DNA from 3 places in the Thalassolituus sp. UBA3500 genome. Region 1 is predicted to be linked to each of the others. Evidence: predicted binding sites of a transcription regulator. Region 1 holds the regulator's gene; each other region holds the start of a gene.

Region 1 (7,780 bases):
TGTGACGCCGGGGCTTGGATGAACTAATCTTGAGCGAAGGAGGTGCATTATTATGCAACGATGGCTGCTTATGCTACTTGCGATACCGGCCCTGGTTCTAGCCGATAATCATGGGAAACACAACGCTGATTCAAAAGAGGCGCTCTCAGAAGCCTATGTGATGCCGGTGTGGGTCGACGCAGTGACTCAGGTGTGTCCATGGAAATCGGAAGACGCCGAAGGGTATATCCGCCTGATCCGCAAGCAGAATGAAGATGGCAGTCACGGCCTGTTCGTTCAATGGTTGCGAAAAGGGATTGCTGGCGCTCCGACTGCGGCCGTATCAACGCTCGCGGTCGAACCGCTTGAGCACGACTATCTGGTCAGAATTGAGATGCCATCACCAACGCTGGCGCGCGATGCGTGCCGTCTGAAAGCGTTGGCCGAAGATATGATGAACGAGCGCCGTTACGAATTTGACCTGCTACTCCGGGGCCCTGGAGACATGCAGGTCAACGTCAAGCGTATGCTGGGCGGCGGAGTCTGAATCTGAATCAGTCGTCCGACATCAGAAGGTCGATTCGGGTACCCAGGTGGCTCTTGTCCTGCTCATCCTGAAGGCCTTCGAAATTCCAGAGTTCACGGTCACCCAGTTGAGATGGAGCAACGTTGCATACCGCGGCGAAGATATTCTCACTGCGACCAGGTTGCTCTTTCTCCCACTGAGCAAGCATCCCTTTGATATTCTGACGCTGCAGATTTTCCTGAGAGCCACACAGGTTGCACGGAATGATCGGGAATTCCTTCTCAGCAGAAAACTTTTCAATGTCCTTCTCTTTGCAATATGCAAGAGGGCGGATCAGAACGTGTTTCTTATCATCGCTCAGCAGCTTTGGCGGCATAGCTTTGAGCTTACCGCCGTGGAACATATTCAGGAACAGGGTTTCGATAATGTCGTCGCGGTGGTGGCCCAGGGCAATTTTGTTAGCACCAATGGATTCGGCAAAGCCATACAGAGTGCCGCGGCGCAGTCGTGAGCAGAGGCCGCAGGTGGTTTTCCCTTCAGGGATGATCTCTTTCACGACGCTGTAGGTGTCTTTTTCGATGATATGGTAGGGCACGCCCACCTTATCAAGGTAAGCAGGCAGGATGTGCTCAGGGAAGCCAGGCTGCTTCTGATCCATATTGACGGCGATAAGCTCGAAATTGACGGGCGCACTTTTCTGCAGGCTCATCAGAATTTCCAGCATGGTGTAAGAATCTTTGCCACCAGACAGACAGACCATGATTTTGTCGCCGTCTTCAATCATCCGGTAGTCTTCGATGGCTTTGCCGACATTACGGCGCAGGCGCTTCTGGAGCTTGTTGAATTCGGTCCTGGATTTGCGTTCAGCTTGATTCTCTGCGGCTTCAGTTGTTCCCGCAGATGGCTCAACGGTCGCTGGGTCGAAGACCTCAGGCTGATAGCCTTTTTCAGGTTGCGAAACAGCAGATTCAGACACGTTTACTTCAGACATATAACACCCCATGCATAGGGTGCGCTTTATATCAGAATGTGGTGATTATATAAACATCAGGCCACAGCGTGACTGGATTCGACCAGCTCTTCGTAGCGTTGAACGAAGTCCTGAACGGTGAGGTCGTCACGGGTGTGGTAGCAGTTTTTCCAGAGTGTTGCCAGGTGCAGCACACTGGCGCCGCGCGGTAGGGTGAACTGTGGGTGACGAACGTAAGCAAGCCAGGTAACGGCAGTCGCGTAGGCCAGGTTGGTTGTTAGTTCGGCATGCGGGTTATCCAGAAATTCTCTTTGGCTGGCAATGCCACGCACCTTACTGGCCAGTTCTGGCCGCTCGGCGAGATAGTCGTCCCAGATGTGTCTGTGGGTCAGGCCGTGCAATCGGTAGATGCCTGAAGTGCGTTGCCCTTCTGTTTTCAGAAAGGCCCCCAACTCCGACTCAATGGCGGCAGTACCCAGCAACAACAACTCAGCGTCTGCACTGTTGGCATCCAGCTTCTGCAGCGTCGGACGAATAACGTACGTCCGGAAATCCTCAGCATCTATACCCATCAGAAACTCCAGGGAGTAATTTTTGGCAGTTAACGGTAGTGCAGCAATTAGCGTACCTGTTTGGCTGGCCGTGAGATAAACCCTCGCTATCAGGTGTTTACTCAATCGTACTGCCTGATACGGTAAGCATAGTGATGCAGGTCGCAGGGGGAGGCAAATATTTGCGCAGTGTGACCAATGTCTGATATTGCGAGCGAGAAAAGGATGAGCACAATCCGTGTGCTGAGCGATATTTATAAGCGCCAGAACTGAGATCAGCTCTCTGTCTGGTGCAGACACTCATCGTTGGCGCGTGTAAGTCCGGCGAGATCAAACAAGGTGTCGCTGTCTTTCAGGATAATTTCCTTACCCTGAGTCTCGATCAGTTCGTTTTTCTGGAAGCGAGTGAAGACACGGCTGATGGTTTCTACCGCCAGACCCAGATAGTTACTGATGTCGACACGTGACATTGGCAGACGGAAATGCGTCGCTGAGAAGCCACGGCGCTGATAGCGCTGAGAGATATCAAGCAGGAAAGACGCAACGCGCTCTTCAGCGTTTTTCTTACTGAGTAGCAGCATCATGTTCTGATCATGGCGGATTTCGGTGCCCATGGTCGTCATAAGCTGACGGCGCAGGTCTGGTAATTCATCGGCCAGCTGCTCGAGCTGCTGTAGCGGAATTTCACATACTGTGGTCGTTTCCAGCGCTTTTGCCGTCAGTGGATAGGTGCCAGCGTTGTAGCCAGACAAACCGATCAACTCGCTCGCCAGGTGGAACCCGGTAATCTGTTCTTCACCGTTACTTGCCAGTGTGTAGGTCTTAAGGGCGCCCGTGCGGACTGCAAAGACAGACTGAAATTCGGTGCCTTGCTGAAACAGCAGCTGACCTTTCTGGATAGGGCGACCCCGCCGAATGATATCGTCCAGACGCTCCATATCATTTTCGGTCAATGAAAGAGGCAGACACAGCGCATTCAATGAGCAGGTCTGGCAATGAGGCTGCGCTCCACGTAGCGGAGCATTAACTGACATTTTCATAGGCAAGAACGATCTCAAGTACGATAGATCAGGCGGCTGTAAAGCTGGCAGGCTGCCACACAGAAGCCAAAGTCCAGCAACCATAACCGATCAATAATAGACCCGCAATATAACGTGACCACTGGTGACGAATTATGTTCATTACCGATGCCGATGCGAGCCCTGCAGATAATATGGCTGGAAATGTACCCAAACCGAACACAAACATGGTCAGAGCCCCCATTGCTGGTTCTCCGTTGGCAGCTACCCAGCTAAGCGTGCTGTAGATCAGACCGCACGGAAGCCAGCCCCATAACATACCGAGAATCCATTGGCTTGCAGGGTCTGAACGACCGAGGCGTTTCTGCGCGTGCGGTTGAATTCTTTGCCAGAACAGTTGGCCAAACTGCTCAATGCGCGTCAGCCACAGTGCCCAACGGGCGATGTAAAGGCCCATCAATATCAGCATCACTCCAGCGACTGAGCGTAACGAGAGCATCAGGGTGTCGTGCAGGCTGGAGAGCCACAGTCCAAGGCTACCCACAAGCAGTCCTGCGAGGGTGTAACTGGTGATGCGGCCAAAATTAAACAGTAGAGATGCTCTTACTCTGTGCTGAGTATCAAGCTGCCCAGCGGCCGCTGCGACGCCACCGCACATGACCAGGCAATGGCTGGCGCCAAATAAGCCGAGCAGAAGGGCGGTGAGGAGCGAGAGGGGTTCAGTCATTCGTCGTCTTGTCTGGCTTACTGCCCGAATCAGAATCCGACTCTGAATCGGCCGTTTCAGCAGTGCTGTCTTCGCGGCGCTCGTTCAGGTATTCATCGTCGTCGAAGAGTATTTTGTGCGCGGGCGAGTCGAGATCATCAAACTGCCCCCCTTTGACGGCCCAGAAGAAAATAGCCACGGCAATAGCGAGTAGGGCAATCGACAGAGGAACCAGTACGTAAATAATATCCATGATCAGTTCTCAGCAGTAAGTGCAGTCGGGCGGCGGGTGAGTCGCAAGGCATTCAGTACGACCAGCAAAGAGCTGAATGACATGCCGATGGCTGCCGCCCAGGGCGGAACCAGACCAGCTGCCGCCAGTGGTAACGCAATCAGGTTGTATAGTAACGCCCAACCGATGTTCTGACGAATGACATTGCGGGTTTTGTGCGATACCGACAGGGCATCAGCAATCACTTCCAGTCGACCGTTGGTGAGCAGAGTATCTGCATTGGTTTTTGCCAGGTCAGTCGCTTCATTGACGGCCAGTGACACGTCTGCACCAGCCAGGACCGGGACGTCATTAATGCCATCTCCTACCATAAGCACGCTGTCGCCCTGTTCTTGCCACTCGCGTACGATGGCGAGCTTGTCTTCCGGGCTGAGGCCGTTACGTACATCGGTAATGCCTAGTTCATCAGCAACCAGAGTCGCAGATCTTGACGGGTCACCGGTGAGCAGTGCGACGTCAATTCCACGAGATTTCAGGGTGTCTATTAACGGACCAGCGCTGCGGCGCACGGTGTCGTTCAGGAGGAACCAGGCTAGCGGTTGTTTATCGTCAGCTAACAACAGCCATTGGCCGGATACGCTTTCAGGCGGCAAAATACCATCTGGCCAGACGAAATCCGGGCGGCCGAAACGAAATCTGTAGCCATTAACCTGACCACTGACCCCCTGACTCGGGTGATGCTGAATGTCTTCGGTAGGAAATACCGGGTAATGACGAAACGCCTTAGCAATCGGGTGGCTGGCATGCTGTTCAAGAGATGCGACTACCGAGGCCAAAGTATCCTGATCCAGCTCGATATTGTTTTCTCTAGCGCCCGCGACTGGGCGGACTTCCGTCAGGGTCAGATGACCCAGTGTCAGGGTGCCGGTTTTGTCGAACACTACGCGATTTACCGACTGCAGTGTCTCTAATACATGCCCTTTACTGATTAACAGGCCGCGTTCACGCAGAGCTGTTGTCGCTGCAGTAAGGGTCGTTGGTGTGGCGAGAGAGAGGGCACATGGGCATGTGACTACTAATACCGAAAGTGCGATAAAGAACGCGTGATCGTTGCCCTGAAACATCCAATAGCTGAACACAGAGGCCGAGATAATCAGAACCGCAGCGACGAAGCGGCTGGCAATGCTGTCGGCAATAAGCGCGACTTTGGGTTTTTCCTGCTGGGCTCGATCCATCAGGCGGACGATGGTCGATAGCTTTGCATCCGCGCCCGTGGCCGTAACCTGCATTACAAGCGGGCTTTCGACGTTCATGGTGCCGCCAATCAGAATGTCACCGGCTTGTTTGTTGAGTGGCATGTATTCGCCCGTCAGTGCCGATTCGTCGACGGTGCTCTGGCCATCAATCACAACGCCATCCGCAGGAACTGGGTAACCGGGTTTGAGCAACAGGCGGTCGCCGGTCGTGATGTCGCCTGCGGCAATGATCTCTTCGCCATCGGGTGTTTGCTTAAGGGCAACATTCGGTAGCAGCGTCATCAGGTTATTACCGGCTTTCCCCATGCGGTGCCGGGCACGCATTTCCAGAAAGCGCCCGAGTAAAAGCAGGAAGGTAAACATGCAGACTGAGTCAAAGTAGACCTCAATACCCTGATTAAAGGTGCTCCAGATACTGGCGCAAAAGGCGAGAATAATCGCCAGCGATACAGGCACATCCATGGTCAGATGTCGGGTTTTTAAATCCCGGATCGCAGCATCAAAAAAGGGCCGGGCACTGTACAACACGACCGGAAGCGTCAGAATCATTGATGCGAAGCGCATAAATACTTCGTACTGCTCCGCCATCCCTGCGTACAGGGGCACCGCAAGCATCATCACCTGCATCATTCCGATACCCGCCACCGCAAGGCGCCGTATTGCTTTTTTCCCTTCGCGTTCGCGTTGCGCGTCATCTGCCGTTGATGAAAAAGGCGCAGCTTTGTAGCCGAGACGGTAGATGGCTTCGAATATCTGGGATAGCGCGATGTCGTTGTTATTCCACGCTACGACGAGGCGGTGGTTCGAGAGGTTAAGCGTTGCACGTTCGACCCCTTTAAGCTGGTTAATTCTGTGCTCAATGAGCCAGGCACAGGCGGCACAACTGATACCGTCGATGATCAGAGTCGCTTCTTTCTGATCTCTCTGAGTTGCAACAAACTGCTTTTGCAGCGCTTCACTGTCGTAGAGGCTGAGAGACTCCCGCGCGGTCAGAACCTCATCGTCTTCGTTGGCAGGTGAGATTTGCGGGAGTTCTGTGCGGTGGCGGTAATAGTCTTTCAGACCAGACGCAACGATGGTTTCGGCCACGGCTTTACAGCCTGGGCAGCACATGGGTTCTTCTTTGCCATCGATGATGGCCGTCCACTGCTGGCCTGCTTTCAGTGGTTCTCCGCAGTGAAAGCAGGGCGTACGGAGGCTTTGCGTCATTGAGTGACTGTCTGAATCTTCTTACCGTTTTCGATGACTGTACGCGCTGTAACGCGCCATTCCTGATCTGGACTGGTCAGCCAGATGACACGTTTCTGTGGCAGCTCCAGTTCATTGGCCGCAACATATTGGCCCCCCGGAGTGCGCTGCAGGAAGAGCGTCAGGTCGCGATCTTCCAGGGTCGGGTGAATAAGTTGTAGCTGCAGAGAGCCGGGCTCTTCATCCGCGATTGATGTCGCGTTAACGATAATTTCGTCTTCGGTGAAGGTCAGGTCAGCCTGAACATTCAGACGACGGGCGCCTTCGTGAAAACGTTGATCCTGGGTGTAGCTCATACCGTCTTTGTAGTAGCTGTTACTGACCAGAGAATCCTTTGTATCAAGTGCCAGCGACAACATAATGAAGCCCCATACTATGGCGGCAAGCGGTACTCCGATAACAAGAAGCATCATGGGTTCTTTGTACCAGGGTGTTGTTGTTTCGCTAGTCATGCAGAGTATCCAGGGAGAAAAATGAAAAATCGCCCAAGTGTAACCACTTGGACGATAGGGCTCCAGTGCTTCTGTGTCAGGAAGTTATATGACGTTTAAATCGCTCGTGGCGCGATAAAACGGCTTTCTTCCCGGGTCACTTCTTCACCGGTTTCCTTGTTGGTAATGACGAACTCGATGTCGGTCTTGCTGGCTGAGGTTTTTACCTCGTCAGGGTCGATTTCGAGGTTGATCGTGGTTTCTTTCAGCTCGTTGACACTCAGGTCATACTCGGTGTCGCCAAGTAGCTGAATACCATCAAGACCGTCGACACTCAGGATGTAGGTATGAGGCTCCTGCGACATATTCATCATCTTCAGGGTGTAGGCATTCTGAATCGTGTCGTTTACGGTGATCTGATAGAGGCGACCGCGGTCGCGCTCGATATCCAACTCAAACGGTGTACGATCGAGAATCGCGTACCCCAAACCACCCATCATAAGAATCATGGCTCCGGCGTAACCAAAGAGACGAGGGCGAAGGATATGGGTCTTCTTGCCTTCAAGTTCATTCTCCGTGGTGTAGCGGATCAGGCCTTTTGGCTTATCGAGTTTCTCCATGATGTCGTCACAGGCATCAATACACAGTGCGCAACCAATACACTGGTATTGAAGGCCGTCGCGGATATCGATACCGGTCGGGCAGACCTGCACACACATTGAGCAGTCTACACAGTCGCCGAGTTGTTCCGTATTGCTTTCGGCTTTCGCTTTTTTACTGCGCTTGCCGCGAGGCTCTCCACGGTTGTAATCGTAAGAGACCGCTAAAGTATCGTTGTCGTACATGACCGATTGGAAGCGAG
Region 2 (7,780 bases), on a different contig from region 1:
TCATCAGCACCTCGGGATTGTTAGTCCTGTTTTTTGCGGGCATGTCATGGCTGCTGATTTTTTCCATGATCGGCATAGTGGCGGCCATGGCGCCGATGATGTGGTTTTTCGTGATGCACGCGTATCAGAAGCAGCGCGTTCTTACGTTTCTGAATCCAGAATCAGACCCCCTCGGCTCAGGTTGGAATATCATTCAATCGAAAACAGCCATCGGCTCAGGCGGCATTCACGGCAAGGGCTATCTGCAAGGAACGCAATCGCAACTCGAGTTTCTCCCCGAAAGCCATACAGACTTCATTATTGCCGTTCTCGCGGAAGAGCATGGCTTAATTGGCGTCTGCCTCTTACTGACTCTGTACGCTCTGATTATTCTTCGCTGCCTTTACATTTCCAGCCGTTGCGAAACTCTTTTTGGTCGTCTGCTGTCTGGTAGCATGTCAGTTACGTTTTTTATCTATGTCTTCGTGAATATAGGCATGGTCAGCGGCATTCTCCCGGTCGTAGGTGTCCCCCTGCCCCTGGTGAGTTACGGCGGCACGTCCGTTGTCAGTCTGCTTCTGGGTTTTGGGCTTATTATGTCGATGTACACTCATCGGCAAAGGAAATAACAGGGTTCTTACTATGTTGAAACATGTGTTAGCAGCAATCACCTTGGCAGTTTCTGCACCTTTTGCAGCCGCAGCCTACGACCAACACGAGCGCACGGACGAATTCGTCGCCGAAGTTGAAAAAGAGTACGGCATTCCTGCCGAGGAAGTGCGCAACTGGCTTAAACAAGCAGAGAAAATGGACTCAGTACTCGAAGCTATCCAGCGCCCCGCCGAGCGCACCATGAACTGGGCTCGCTATCAGGATATTTTTCTGACGAAAAAGCGCATCAGCGCCGGTAAGAATTTTCTCGAAAGCCAGGCAGATATTCTGGCTGAGGCCGAAAAAAAATACGGTGTCCCCCCTGAAATCATCGCAGCCATCATTGGTGTCGAAACCTTTTACGGCACCCGTCAGGGTGGCTACCGGGTTCTCGACTCACTCTCGACACTCGCCTTTGACTACCCGAAGCGCCCCCTGTTCTGGCGCGAGCTGAAAGCCATGTTCGCTCTCGCGCGTGAAGAAGGTGTCGACCCGGGCACAATCAAAGGGTCTTATGCTGGCGCGATGGGTTACGGCCAATTCATCCCCTCCAGCTACCTGCACTATGCGGTTGACGGCGACGGTGATGGCAAGCGCGATCTGTGGGGCAACCCTGTCGACGCCATCCACAGTGTCGCTAACTACTTCTCAGAACACGGCTGGAAAACCGGAGAACCCGTGACTCACCGGGTGACCGTCAGTGGCGACCAATACGAACCACTAGTTAACGTCAGCCGCAAGCCACAACATACCGTTGCTGATCTGACAGCGGCGGGCGTAAAACTGCCAGTAGAGATCAAAGGCGACAAGCCTGCCAACCTGATGCGCCTTGAAGGCAAGCAGGGCGATGAATACTGGCTCGGTGAATATAACTTCTACGTTATCACTCAATACAACCACAGTAAGCTGTACGCGATGGCCGTATATCAGCTCAGCCAGGCGTTGAGTGAGGACAAACAATGATGCGCGGACTGGCCGTACTGGTCAGTCTTGCTCTGCTTCACGGTTGCGCAACATCCCGTTATCAACACGAGAGTGATTTCACGCCAGCGCCGATCGCTGATATCAAAGCGATCGCCGAGCCCGTGCCTGTCTCCGAGCCGCGCAGCAGCTTAGGTAACCCTGCCCGCTACCGTGTTCTGGGCAAGGACTATGAAGTCATGACAGACGCCGAAGGCTTTACTCAGGAAGGGATTGCGTCTTGGTATGGCATGAAATTTCACGGCCACGACACCTCAAACGGGGAAACCTTCGACGTCTACAAAATGACCGCAGCCCACAAAACGCTTCCGCTGCCGTCTTACGTTCGAGTCACACGCAAGGATACCAATCAATCAGTCATCGTCAGAGTCAATGACCGCGGCCCTTTCCATGAAGACAGAATCATAGACCTGTCATACGCGGCCGCAGTTAAGCTGGATATTCATAACGATGGCACCGCCCCCGTAACGATAGAAGTACTAAAAGCGCCACTCTCTGAGGCCGTCCTGTGGATACAGGCGGGCGCACTCAGCAACTCTGATTCGGCAGAACGCTTGCGTCAGAGATTGGCTGATATCAGTGCTAAGGTGGGTGCAGGAGACTGGACTGTAGGTATCTACCCGAAAGATAAAGGCGACATCACCTTACACCGGGTTCGGATAGGCCCCGTGCCAGAGTCCGAAGTCCCGCTTTTGATTGAAGCGCTGAACAATGAAGGCATCACCCAGCTGGTTCTGCTCTCTCAGCATCAATTGCAACGCTGAGAGACCAGACTATTACTCGCCGGTGCCGTGCTTTTTAATGTCTTTCTTTACCGCGATATAAACGCCAACAAAGAACGCACAAGTGAGCCCGACAATCGCAAGACCAGAGAATACAACCTCATCCATAAACATAATAAATACCTCGCATTGAGAAGAGACATCAGTCGTTGTTTCAATCTCAATATAGCGAGGTTGGCATAACTGGAATTGACTTGAATCAAATATGCTTACAGAGGAATAGAGCACTCACCCACAGTTTGACTCAGGTCAGTATTCTCGAAAGAAAACGGCCGTGCGACCGTTAGACAATTGACGAAAAACCGGCAGCAATTGCACTTTTTTATGTCACAAAGGCTGCCATTGCACCATCACAGATCGAAACTAAGCCTCAACGAGACGACCACGATACATTTTCTGTTTCGCTTGCCGAACCCGCGAGGAGTCGTCCATCAGAATTTCACTGCCACGATATACCTTTCGGCTTTCCTGCATCTGCGGTTCAACCGGTGGCGCCTGGCTCGGCAGGAAATCCTCAACCAGCCCGAGAAGTTCAGCGCTGACGCCGCTTCGCACCAGCACTCGTAAATCGTTTTCGAGAGTATTTGAATCGAAATGGATCTCGCAACCCACTTCGTCTTTAGCGATTTTTTTTATTTTTCGGAGTAACGCAATACTACGGCGGTTGAATTCCACCATAACTTCTTCCCCCCTACAGATATACTTATCAAGAAGTCGTCTGCAAGGGGTGTACCATTCCGCGTGATTCGCAATGACTTGCTAACAAAGCTTCAACCCGGCGTTCAAACTGACGCGCAACCATGTCCCATGAAAGCTGTTCAGCCTGACTACGGGCATCCAATCCCATCAGGGTGGCGTCAAAGCGCAATGCCACTCGCAGAGCATCAATAAAGGCCTCCTCACTGTCATCGGATGCCAGAGAACCATCAACGCCAGTACGGACAAACTCTCTGGCCGCAGCCATGTCATAAGCGACGACAGGAAGACCACTGGCCATCGCTTCAAGCGTCACAAGACCAAAGGTCTCCGTCTGGCTTGGCATCAAAAAGAGATCCGCTGATGCAAAACACTCAGACAGCGCCTGGCCGGTTTTTACGCCCGTAAATACAGCCTCAGGAAACTCTTCAGACAAGGCTTCACGCATTGGGCCATCACCAACGATCACAGGTCGTATCTGGCGACCTTCGATGCGCATTTGCCGCACAGCCTTGAGAGCGACCACCAGATTCTTTTCCGCGGCGACACGGCCTACGCACAGGGCGACCTGCTCACCCGACTCAATGCCCCACTCTTCTCTTAAGGTCGCTGAACGGTGCGCAGGATTAAAACGGCGGCAATCCACACCATGAGGTAACCACTCGACGCGTTCCATGCGCTCATCCGTTAATTCACTCACCATAGATCGAGAAGGCACCAGAGTGACGTGAGTCCGATTATGAAAACGACGCATCCAGGCCATAATCATGCGACGCATAACCCCCAGGCCGTAATAACCACTGTAGCGATGAAAATTGGTATGAAATGCACTGATCATTGGCAGGTTATATTCCCGGGCCAAGGAAACAGCAGACGCACCAAGCAACCCTTCTGTGGCCACATAAACCAGATCCGGTGGAGTGGCTTTCCAGTGCGACCTGAGAGCCGTCTTTGATGGTAAACCTAATTGCAGATCCGGGTATTGCGGAATGCTGATACCTTTTACCCAGACTTCATTGTCAGGGACGTCCATATCGACCCTGGGTGCAGGCCGCACAATAGAGACCTGATAAAGATCAGAGTTAAGATGAGTGAACAGGTGCTGCAAGGAGTTCGCAACACCATTCACTTCAGGAAGATACGTTTCTGTAACGACACATATGTGACGAATGCTCATGTCATACCCAGCAATAACTACTCATACAAGCTAGTTTGCCGGGCAATCAATGACAGTTTAATTACGCCTCAGCAGCTTCTTCGCTGAGTTTTGACAGGCGATAGCGCAGCTGGCGCGGTGTCAGCCCAAGAACCTTGGCTGCCATCGTTTTATTGCCGTTACACTTATCAATCGCAGCGTGAATATCATCCAGCTCGTTTTCCTGAACTCGCTGATATGGACGCGCATAAAGAGTCTTAAAGTTCGGTACAACCTGAGTCGCCAGAATAGTCGCGATCTGCGCACCAATGAAGCGGATTTCCGCAAGGTCAAGAGTGCCTGCATCATGACCACGCAGGTCAACCACCATCACGGCCATCACCGATTGACGGATAGTCAGTGGCACCAACAGACAACGCATTGAACCCGACAGCGATTCCAGCTGTGGATCAAAGTGCTCCGGGCGCTCGCTGTTGTCACCAATCGTCAGCCATTCGCGGCTTTCGAACTGACGACACAGTGCATGTTGTACTGCAAAGCTATATACGCCGTTACTGATCCCTGTTGAACAGAACTGGGCTTTAAAACGGCTCGGTGAGTCGGGGACGGCAATTGAAATATTGCTCAGGCCAGTCACCTGCGTGGCAAGCATCAGCAACTGCTGAATAGCTTCGTCATCGTGGTAGCGACTTTCCAATACATTGGCGACTTCATTTACCCATGCGGATGGGGATGATTTGATGCCATTGTCTTTACGGTATTCCTGGATATCTGCGATTTTGTACATAGGCTGCTCCTCCTGAATGCTTATGCTGTCGCAAAACCCGTACCAGCTTAATCGGGCCGAATAAAATTTGGTAAAAGGCGCGAAAATACACCCTCATAACCACGAGCTGCAGCATTGCGATAGCCGGTGCTGCAGCCTAACTTGTTGATGATGAAAGAATTTTTTCAGTAATGTGACAATAAGAAAAAAAACACGACAACCACCTATTCCATCAAGCGCTTGTGGCACCCGGACGATTACTGCTTCATCCAGATGCAGAGCAAGCGCTTAACGCCCTTTTTTAATGCAGAAAATTTTTTTATTCAGCCGGACACCTGTCAGGCGCACCCCGGGTCATCGGTAGGTAAATAAGTTTTCTTTAACCAGGCCGAAAAGCCTTTCGCAGCATCTTCCAGACTGAATATCCCTGCAAGACGGTCACCCTTCATGATAAGTACCGCATCAAAATCATCAGCGACCATCTGATCAAGAACGACATCGAGGCGAGTATGGAGATCGATGGCTGGGATTTCCCGGCGGCACATATCCACGGCCGTCAGTTCGCTGATATCACTGGCAGGGTGCCCAGGGCTTCGTGCGAGTTCAATATCAGCCCACGTAAGAAGCCCCGTGACTTCATGGTGATTCATGACAGGGACGTGATGACAATGATGAACTTCCATCACGCGGGCCGCTTCCGCAAGACTCGTGTTTTCATCAACATGGGCAGGAAACGCCGTCATGAGTTCGGTAATGGTCGGCATATGACGCATCAGGAGTGCTCCTCAGACGCCAATGCGTCCCAGAGTGTCGGTAAGTTGCCGAAGTATAGCCGAGATCGCAGGATGTTCATGCTCAAAGCGGATGACCTGCTCCTGCACCGCATCGCTCAATTCAGGTGAGCCTGCTTCATTGCCCTCCAGCTTTGCGATGTCATCAGCGATTTTGAGCAGCAGATCGTGGGTTTCAGAGTCAAGTTCGGGGCTTTCCTTGAGGGTACGATGAAGGGATTCGAGTTGCTCGTTGAGAACCTGTTTAACCATAACCTTCTCCTTTAACTGGAAGTGACAATGCTTTGATAATTTCCGCATGTCTCAGTTCCAGTCTACTCCGTGAAAATAGTTTTCACACTATGTAAGAAGTAAGGTATGGCTTGGTGGACGGACGCAGATCAATAAAACGCCTGAAAGCAGAACTTCATTCCGCACTTCTCAGCCAGCTGCTGCAGCACTTCCCTCAGTCCTGCATCGCCGACATAGAGAAGAGTCATGTCCCTGAGTCGGCTGTCAGACTTCGACGGTAACACCTGTTTCAGAGCACTGATCAATAAACTGGCATTCGCGGCAACAGGCATCCAGATCAGGCGTTCACCCTCGTGCTGCTGCAGAAAATGAGTCAGTTGTGCATCATCATTGGCTTTTTTATCAGCAAAATCACAATGCAGCATGAACAGAGGGCTGGATTCATATTCGGGGTAGCGACTCAGTGCGTGCAGTGCCAGAGGAAGTAAATCTGACACCTGTTCTTCTACGCACTGCACTGTTTTGGCGCCTGGGTACTGCAACACCGAGACCGGCCGACCTTTTAGTGTGCGTTCAGAAATCGCTCCGGGGGTCGCGGTTTCTGTGAGTCCGTTGTCTGCTCCCGGCAGAGTCGCGCTGTATGCGGTCATTCTCGTGGCTCCTGCAGGGAAAGTAGTTCCCTTGCATATGTAGTGATACATAAGCGTTACAAGGACTGTGCCACTTCAGGCAAGGCTGGATAATTTCAGCCACAGACGAATCAAGCCGGCGCGTCAGATCTCAAGTACGTACTGCAGAATCACCTTAATGAGGTACCCCGCCATGCCAACACCCAGCCCCAGAAGGAGGATCATGGTGCCGAACTTACCTGCCCCTGAACGCTTACCCAGGTCAAAAATGATAAAAAACATAAACGCAATCAGCCCGCCCACACCCAGGGTCATACCAATCTGTTCAAGTAACGCTGTGTCCATCCGGCAATCCCGACAAAAATGAAATTGGGCCCAATGGTACTTAAACTACGCCAGTAATGCAGCTCAGGCGCACAGGGTTGGCGGCATCAGGCCTTTTTTTTGCCCCGCAGATATGCGTATCATTGGCCGCATCAATCACACAGCTCTGCCCGGCTCACTGAACATCCGTGAAAACCGGCAGTTCGATATAACAATAAAATCATTGGGGATACTAAAATGCGCTTGATCGCAGTCGCACTGACGTTGTTCAGTTTTGCCTTCGCTGCGGAGGGAAAGGAGCTTCCACAGAAAACGTTTTGTATTTTTGATCCGGTAGGTGCCAACGGCCCTATATTTACCCGGATGCAGGACTTTCGCACTGCGGCGCTGGAATGGGGCGTCGAAGCTGAACTGAAAGCCTATACCAACGAAGCGGTCGCATTGGCAGATTTTCAGTCGGGTGTCTGCGACGGCTCACTGATTACCGGCACGCGTATCCGTCCGTTCAATGTGTTCACAGGCAGCCTTGAAGCCGTTGGTGGCCTGACCAGTTACCAGCAGCTGCGTGAGCTGATCAACATGCTGGCCCGCCCTCAGGCCGCCAAATACATGGTCGATGGCCGCTACGAAGTTTCGGGCATTATTCCGGGGGGCTCGGTTTACGTTTTCGTTCGTGACCGTGCAATCGACTCAGTTGAAGCCGCCGCTGGCCGCAAAGTCGCGACACTGGATTACGATCTCGCCTCGAAAAAAGTCGTTGAGCACATTGGAGCAACGATGGTACCGGCCACGGT
Region 3 (7,780 bases), on a different contig from region 1:
TGCTGTTTGAAGCCTCGACGCATTCTGCTGCGGCATTGCTCGAATTAAGTGACGAAGATCGCAATGCGCTTAAAGAGTACGGCAAAGAGCTGGGCATGGCTTTCCAGCTGGTCGATGATATACTCGACTACGAAGGCGATGCCGAAGAGATGGGCAAAAACGTGGGTGATGACCTCGCCGAAGGTAAAGCCACCCTGCCTCTGATCCATGCCATGGCACATGCGAACGAAGAAGACCGACAGCTTATCCGTAACGCCATCCGTAAAGGTGGCCTGGATGATATGAATGACGTCCTGCGCGTCGTGAAGAGCTGCGGATCTCTCAACTATACGCGCCAGCAAGCCAATGCATGTCGCGACCGGGCCCAGAAACACCTGGAAAATTTACCAGCTTCCGTTGCCCGCGATGCCCTCGCGGCACTGGCAGCCATCGCGGTCGAACGAACCACCTGACGGAGTAACAGATCACATGATGCGCGCGGGACTTTGGCTACTGTTGTTTATTACCAGCATCCCGGCGCATTCCGGTCTGCTGGATGGGCTTGGCGGATCGGATGACTTCCTGCCTGTTGAGCAGGCATTTCCTCTCGAAGCATATTCCAGTCAAGGACAGGTCACAGCACGCTGGGATAGCGCCGACGGCTATTACCTCTATGAGCATCGTATCTATCTGACCCGAGGCTCCGAGCGACTGGACCCGGTCAGTTGGTCTAAAGACGGCAAAGAGAAATACGACGAAGCTTTTGGTGACATTATTGCCTATTACGGGCAACTCGAAGTGTCTTTCGACACCACCCAGCTTTCCCCGGGAGCAGCGACTCTCCACTATCAGGGGTGCGCAGACGCCGGACTATGCTACCCACCTCAGACACTCGAGGTTACTGTCGTTCCAGCATCGACTTCACAATCCATTCAAGCTGGCCAAAGCAACGCGCCTAGCGAAGCATCAGCCTCTTCAGACGACGGCAATGACTCGTTTTTCTCTGGGCGGTCACTCCCTGCAGTCATCGGGATTTTCTTTCTGTTGGGCCTGGGCCTGACGTTCACGCCCTGCGTGTTACCTATGGTCCCCATCCTCACGAGTGTTGTTCTGGGCGGTGGTAAAACCAGCGCAGGCCGTGGCTTCTGGCTTTCTTTTTTATACGTCACCGGCATGGCCATCACTTACGCCGCAGCGGGGCTGACCGTTGGCCTGCTCGGTGCTGGCGCTAACGTGCAGGCCATGATGCAAAGCGCCCCAGTTCTGATCGGTTTCGCCATCTTTTTTGTCGTGCTGTCACTGTCTATGTTCGGTGTTTACGAACTTCAGCTACCGTCCGGCCTGCGTAACCGCCTGAATGCAGCCAGTCAGAAGCAAAACGGAGGACAGGCCGGCAGCGTCTTCATTATCGGCGTTCTTTCGGCCCTGGTTGTCTCTCCGTGTGTATCCGCGCCACTGGCCGGCGCTCTCGCCTATCTGAGTACCACAGGTGACGCCACAAGCGGAGCACTTGCCCTGCTGGCGCTCGGTTTTGGTATGGGAACGCCATTAATTGTATTGGGCACGACAGGCGCCAGCGTTTTACCGAAAGCGGGTATGTGGATGGAGCGCATTAAGTATCTGTTCGGCATCATGCTGATTGGTGTGGCTATCTGGCTGGTAAGCCGGTTATTACCGGGCAACATTGTACTTGGCTTGTGGGGCGCACTGGCCGTGGGTGCAGGTGTTTCCGCAGGCGCCCTGAATACCGCCAGCGAAGGGCCACAGCGCTTAATTAAGCCGGTCGCGGTTGGTGTATTTGCTTACGGCATTATTGCACTTGCAGGCGCCGTCAGCGGCCGCTCTGATCCATTGAATCCGCTCGGCCACGCAGAAAAGATCCATGTCAGCCCGTTTTATCAGACAGAGTCAGTAGCAGAAGTAAAAAGTCTGATTGCAGACGCAAACACAGCGGTCATGGTCGACCTCTACGCCGACTGGTGTATCTCATGCAAAATCATGGATAAAGAGATATTCGCCACCGACGAGGCTCAGGAGCGATTAAGCCATGTTCAATGGGTTCAGTTGGATGTCACCGACAATACTGACGCGCATCAGGCGTTTATGAAGGCTCAGGCTGTTTTTGGGCCGCCTACGGTGCTGTTCTTTCAGCCCGGTGCAGAAAACGCCAGTGGTCGTATTATCGGTGAGCGCGAGAAAGATGAGTTTCTGCAGGAAGCACTCAATATTTCACCCGCCCCTTGAAATACATAACTGTCGCCTCATATAGGTAGCAACTACAGGAGACAGCTATGCATATTACCTGCCCGGATTGCGGAGCCATCAACCGCATCCCCGACGACAAAATGAATCAACCCGGACAGTGCGGAAAATGTAAAAGCCCACTGTTTACAGGGTCAGTCAGTGATCTCAGCGACGCTGATTTCCAGCGTTTCATCACAAAGAATGACTTGCCCGTCGTCGTCGACTTCTGGGCCAGCTGGTGTGGTCCGTGTCAGATGATGGCACCGATATTTAAAGAGGTTGCTGCGGCAATGCCTTATCAGGCGCGCTTTGCGAAAGTGAATACCGAACACGCACAACAGACAGCGGCTCAGTTTGCTATACGTAGCATTCCCACTCTGATGGTATTCAAAAACGGAAAGATTGTAGATCAGATGGCCGGGGCATTGCCCGCCCAGCAATTGAAACAGTGGGTACATCAAGCGCTGGTCAAAGCCAGCTGAACCCGCAGAGAATCAGGTGAGCGTCAGGCCGACGACTCACCGCCACTGACAACATATTCGACAGCATCCATGACAGGCTCAAGATCTTTCTGCCAGTCCATTGCTTCGTTATACAGCCCTTCGAGGCTCTTCAGGAAATCCATAACGAGACTTAACATCCGCTCCTCCTGCTCTTCATGCAGACCCAGCGTCAGGAGCTCCTCCCTCAACTCCAGCTTGACATCATCACGCTCGTTGGCCGCACGCACTTTCATTTCATCCTGTCGTTTCTGCACGTCCAGTAATGCCTGTTTCACATCAGAGACAACATCCAGAAGACGATCTTTCTGACGCAACCGCTCTTCCATATTGAGGCTACTTACCCGGGCATCCGCGGCACTCAATACGACAGCCAGATGATCCTTGATACGACCGAAACGGGCTTCCTCTTCGTAAGGTACATTTTTGATAAGAAGTGCAGTCCGTGGGTAGTTAACCAGCATACGGCGGCCAAACTCCATAATGCGACCACCACCATGACCTGACTGCATCAGATCCTGTTCGAGCGGCGATGCCACCCCCGAATGCGAGTAGTAATGAGGCCATTCATCGCCTTCGAGCCAACACGAGAAAACAGCATTCAGACCAAACCGGGACAGAAGATTCAGCAGCGCCTGTGCCAGCTCATCGAGTTTCTGACACATGGAAATCTGTTCCATGAAGCGCACGATCTCGCCCTGCTCTGCAGAGTGCGTCATGGCCTCAAAGGCGGCTTGCTTAGCATTCTCTGCATTGTCCAGGAGCTCTCGCTCATAACGTCGCTGGTGCAGCGCCCGTGATACCTTGGCCTGAAGATCAGCAACATCAAACGGCTTACTCACATAATCGTCGACGCCTGCCTCATAAATAGCCAAACGGGTATCTATGCTGAGATTATCGCCGACATAGATCACCGGAATGCCAGTGGTATCAGGGTGCTCCCGAAGCAGCCGGAACAGTTCATCGTCACTGCTGTTCATTCCCGAACCGTCGAGAACAATACAATCCGAATCTTTATCAGCAGAGGCGAGGTAATCTTCAACCGTACTGAAGCCGGCAACATCAAGGTGACTGAGGATATGACCTAACAAGGATATCGAATGTGCTTCATTATCCAGAACAACAACCTTACCTGGCATTTTCTTCCTCGTGGCTGAATAAACCACTTACTAATTGAGTTACCTATAAATAAAGACCACAACCTGAAATTCGTCCAGATAAAATGTAAGGAATAGTGCATCACAGGAACTCACTACCCTGATCCAGGTCAATGTCGATACGGGCAGCAAAGGTAATCTGAAATTGTCCGAACAGGAGGAACACTATGAACGTCGAACACCATGATTTACACCACGACTTCCCAGACATGGCTGAGCAGATCCACGAGTTGAAAATGAACGATCGGCACTTCGCCCGACTGTTCGATGAATATCACGAGCTGGATAAAGAAGTACGGAAAATCGAAGAGGACACCACACCCGCGTCGGATGACACCCTCGACGCTTTACGACTTAAGCGCGTACACCTGAAAGACGACCTCTACGCCATGCTCAAGCAGGCCTGAGCACGAGTTGAAGAAGGGGCAGGCATGCCCCTCCCCTTTACGACAACGCTTTACAACAACCGCTTAACCGACGGGCACGCCGCTGACATCAATGCCTTCGGCCTGCTGATCAGCGTGGTAAGACGAGCGCACAAGCGGCCCACTGGTCACTCGGATAAAGCCCATCTCTTTGGCGATATCGCCCAACTCTTTAAACTCTTCTGGGGTCACAAATCGCTTAACCGGTGAATGATCACGACTTGGCTGCAGATACTGGCCCAGAGTGATGTGGTCAATATTGTGCGCACGCATATCACGCATGACATCAACCACTTCCTCGTTAGTCTCGCCCAGCCCGAGCATCAGGCCCGACTTGGTAATAATTTCAGGGTTGCGTGCTTTGTATTCTTTCAGCAAGGTCAGAGACCATTCGTAGTCAGAGCCTGGGCGGCACTCCTTGTACAGACGCGGTACCGTCTCGAGATTGTGGTTAAACACATCAGGCTGAGTTTGCGTCAGAATATCGAGGGCGATCTCCATACGACCACGGAAGTCAGGCACCAGAACCTCCAGCTGAATGCCCGGACTGTGCTCACGCGTCAGGCGAATACAGTCGGCAAAGTGCTGAGCACCGCCATCACGCAAGTCATCACGGTCAACAGAGGTAATGACCACATACTTCAGGCCCATATCAGCAATGGCAGTTGCAAGGTTGACCGGCTCTTCTGTATCCAGCGGATTAGGGCGGCCATGACCAACGTCACAGAATGGGCAACGACGAGTACAGATATCCCCCATGATCATAAAGGTTGCCGTGCCACCGCCAAAGCACTCGCCCAGGTTAGGGCAGCTGGCTTCTTCACAAACGGTATGCAGCTTATGCTTGCGCAACTTCTGTTTAATTTCGTTGATCTTGGGTGTTGCGGGAATGCGTACGCGAATCCAGTCGGGCTTACGCGGTATTTCTTCGGTCGGAATGACTTTAATCGGGATACGGGCAACTTTATCCGCACCGCGCAGTTTTTCGCCCTGCACTACTTTGCGTCGTTCTGACATCAATTACTCCGGAGTCGTATTGTCAGTGCCTGCGCCATCGTTAGCTAGCAGACGCTGTAAATGATAGTCGAGACGATCAGCCACTGCATCGAAACTCACCGCGTTGTCAGTTTCAGCAACCATCTGTGTCATCTCCATTCCCGCATACCCACACGGGTTTATACGGCGGAAAGGTTCAAGATCCATATCAATGTTTAACGCCAACCCATGGAATGAGCGCCCATGGCGTATTCGCAGGCCGAGCGAGGCTATCTTGCGTTCACCGGTATAAACACCGGGAGCATCACTGCGCGGCGCGGCCTCAATTTTCCATTCTGCGAGGGTATCAACAATGGCCTGTTCAATGGCACTGACTAACTGTCGAGGCCCCCAACCGCGGCGAGCGATATCGATCATCAGATATACAACAAGCTGACCCGGGCCATGATAAGTCACCTGACCGCCACGGTCTGTCTGAACCACTGGAATATCCCCAGGAAACAGCACATGCTCGGCTTTACCCGCCTGCCCTTGAGTAAATACAGGCGGGTGCTGCAAGTACCAGAGTTCATCAGCAGTGTTGTCATTGCGCCCTTCGGTGAAGGCCGTCATGTCGTCGTAGACCGTCTGATAATCCGCCAACCCCAGCATGCGGATCTGCATCAGATCACCATACGAACGTTAGCGTGTGCCATCAGGTCTTTATGGATATTCACCAACTGATCCTTACCAGTTGCTGTGATATAGAGAGTCACCGACCGGAAACGTCCATTAGAGCTCTCCTGGATACGGATTCGCTCCATGTCGCAGTCTTCCGCGTGAACGCGAACGATTTCGACGATCACCTCTTCGTAGTTCTCCATTGCCTCGCCGACCACTTTGATCGGATAGTTCTCACAGGGAAACTCAATTTTAGGGGCTTCAGGTTGGCTCACGGCGGTATCTCAGAAGATAAACAGAACAATGGTTACATTTATGGATGCTGCCGCCTGAATTTTCAAGCGGCAGACATGAAAAGTGTGCTGCCAGTACGGTCAGCGGCAGCCTAGTGGCACCAGCTTCAGGCGAAGAGGCGCACGAAGAAAAGTTTGATGGATCCGATCAGACGTCCAAAGAAGCCCGACTCTTCAATATCCGTCGCTGCAACAAGATCATGCTTGCCCAGTTCTTCCTCACCCATCTTCAGCGTCAGCGTGCCAACACCCTGCCCGGCCGACAGCGGAGCTTCTGGATAATCAGGGCTAACGACTTCTGCGACTAACTCATCCCGCGAGCCACGCGGCAGGGTCATGTAAATGTCTTCAGCAACCACCAGGTCGATGGTGTCCTGCTTCGCCAGCCAGACTTTCTCAGTCGCCAACACATCGCCTTTACTGTACAGCTTGTGTGTTTCGAAATAGCGGAACCCATAACCCAGCAACTTCTGAGTCTCACGAGCACGAGCCTCTTCACTGCGCGTCCCCATTACTACCGCAATCAGACGGGTGTTATCGCGTTTTGCCGAAGCAGCCAGACAGTATCCTGCTTCTTCAGTGTGACCAGTCTTCAGGCCATCAACGCTAGGATCGCGCCACAACAGCTTGTTGCGGTTTGGCTGACGGATATCGTTGTATTCAAAATACTTTTCAGCGTACAGGCCATAGTAGGTAGGGTGGTCTTTAATAATGTGTTTAGCCAGCAAAGCAAGGTCTCTGGCCGTGGTCAGATGGCCTTCGGCAGGCCAGCCTGTCGCGTTTTCGAAGTTGGTATCGAACATACCAAACTCCTGAGCGTACTGATTCATCCAGCCCGCAAACGCGCTTTCTGAACCCGCGAAGTATTCAGCCACTGCGATTGAAGCATCATTACCCGACTGCACGATAATGCCGCGCAGGAGATCAATCATCTTCACTTCAGTGCCCTCGCGGACCCACATCTTGGAGCCGCCTTTTTTCCAGGCTGTAACACTGATCGGCACCATCGTATCTTCAGTGACATTGCCTTCAATAATCTCATGAACAGCAATGTAGCTGGTCATCATTTTCGTCATGCTCGCCGGTGGCAGGCGTTCACCAGAGTTATGCTCAACCAGCACTTCGCCACTGTCCGCATCCATCAGTATGTACGCAGTGGCGTCCAGAACCGGAGGTTTAGGAATAATGACAGCTGCAAGAGTCAGTGAAGAAAAAGAAAACAGTAACGCAGAAATAAACAGACGGAATAAGTACATGGTTCGCTATCAGTATTGGCTGAATTAAAACAATAATGGCCCGGATTGTATCACGGCTGACGCGCTTGTCAGCGCTCTCCGCTCATACGACCCGAGCCACAGGTATTGGTTCCACCCGAGGGAACCACGACCGGCATTTCCGACGGCTTACTGACCGACCTGCTTAAGCAGAGAAGAATCGCGCGGTGGGTGCAGCGCCACGATCGCAGACTCCCCAACGGCAACTGGCTGATAGCTGTGGCGCAGGCGGTATCCACGGTCAATGCGACG

Evidence for each region. The regulator FNR, encoded in region 1, switches genes on or off when oxygen is low (the NO sensors DNR and NnrR bind a similar motif). The targets are predictions, from matches to a motif close to TTGATNTANATCAA.
Region 2: ccoM (cytochrome c oxidase subunit CcoM) is a predicted target of FNR. The motif match lies at 2,583-2,596, and genes of this name have one in related genera.
Region 3: B2R29_RS00095 (YdcH family protein) is a predicted target of FNR. The motif match lies at 3,981-3,994, and genes of this name have one in related genera.

The regions. Positions count from the first base shown of each region.
Region 1 covers NZ_DFQB01000048.1:6,678-14,457, reverse strand. The annotation lists gene B2R29_RS12230 (hypothetical protein) at 53-526, shown strand; gene ttcA (tRNA 2-thiocytidine(32) synthetase TtcA) at 534-1,496, opposite strand; gene B2R29_RS12220 (hypothetical protein) at 1,553-2,047, opposite strand; gene fnr (fumarate/nitrate reduction transcriptional regulator Fnr) at 2,302-3,066, opposite strand; gene B2R29_RS12210 (sulfite exporter TauE/SafE family protein) at 3,095-3,772, opposite strand; gene ccoS (cbb3-type cytochrome oxidase assembly protein CcoS) at 3,765-4,004, opposite strand; gene B2R29_RS12200 (heavy metal translocating P-type ATPase) at 4,007-6,448, opposite strand; gene B2R29_RS12195 (FixH family protein) at 6,445-6,939, opposite strand; gene ccoG (cytochrome c oxidase accessory protein CcoG) at 7,035-7,780, opposite strand, start outside.
Region 2 covers NZ_DFQB01000059.1:206,712-214,491, reverse strand. The annotation lists gene rodA (rod shape-determining protein RodA) at 1-608, shown strand, start outside; gene mltB (lytic murein transglycosylase B) at 622-1,593, shown strand; gene B2R29_RS15475 (septal ring lytic transglycosylase RlpA family protein) at 1,590-2,375, shown strand; gene ccoM (cytochrome c oxidase subunit CcoM) at 2,388-2,507, opposite strand; gene B2R29_RS15465 (hypothetical protein) at 2,757-3,071, opposite strand; gene B2R29_RS15460 (glycosyltransferase family 4 protein) at 3,100-4,266, opposite strand; gene B2R29_RS15455 (helix-turn-helix domain-containing protein) at 4,328-5,032, opposite strand; gene B2R29_RS15450 (CBS domain-containing protein) at 5,350-5,784, opposite strand; gene B2R29_RS15445 (DUF4404 family protein) at 5,797-6,054, opposite strand; gene B2R29_RS15440 (hypothetical protein) at 6,183-6,683, opposite strand; gene B2R29_RS15435 (DUF2788 domain-containing protein) at 6,807-7,007, opposite strand; gene B2R29_RS15430 (putative solute-binding protein) at 7,224-7,780, shown strand, end outside.
Region 3 covers NZ_DFQB01000001.1:10,508-18,287, reverse strand. The annotation lists gene B2R29_RS00115 (polyprenyl synthetase family protein) at 1-452, shown strand, start outside; gene dsbD (protein-disulfide reductase DsbD) at 469-2,223, shown strand; gene trxC (thioredoxin TrxC) at 2,271-2,705, shown strand; gene B2R29_RS00100 (response regulator) at 2,729-3,862, opposite strand; gene B2R29_RS00095 (YdcH family protein) at 4,048-4,287, shown strand; gene lipA (lipoyl synthase) at 4,351-5,322, opposite strand; gene lipB (lipoyl(octanoyl) transferase LipB) at 5,326-5,964, opposite strand; gene B2R29_RS00080 (HP0495 family protein) at 5,964-6,236, opposite strand; gene B2R29_RS00075 (D-alanyl-D-alanine carboxypeptidase family protein) at 6,362-7,510, opposite strand; gene B2R29_RS00070 (hypothetical protein) at 7,658-7,780, opposite strand, start outside.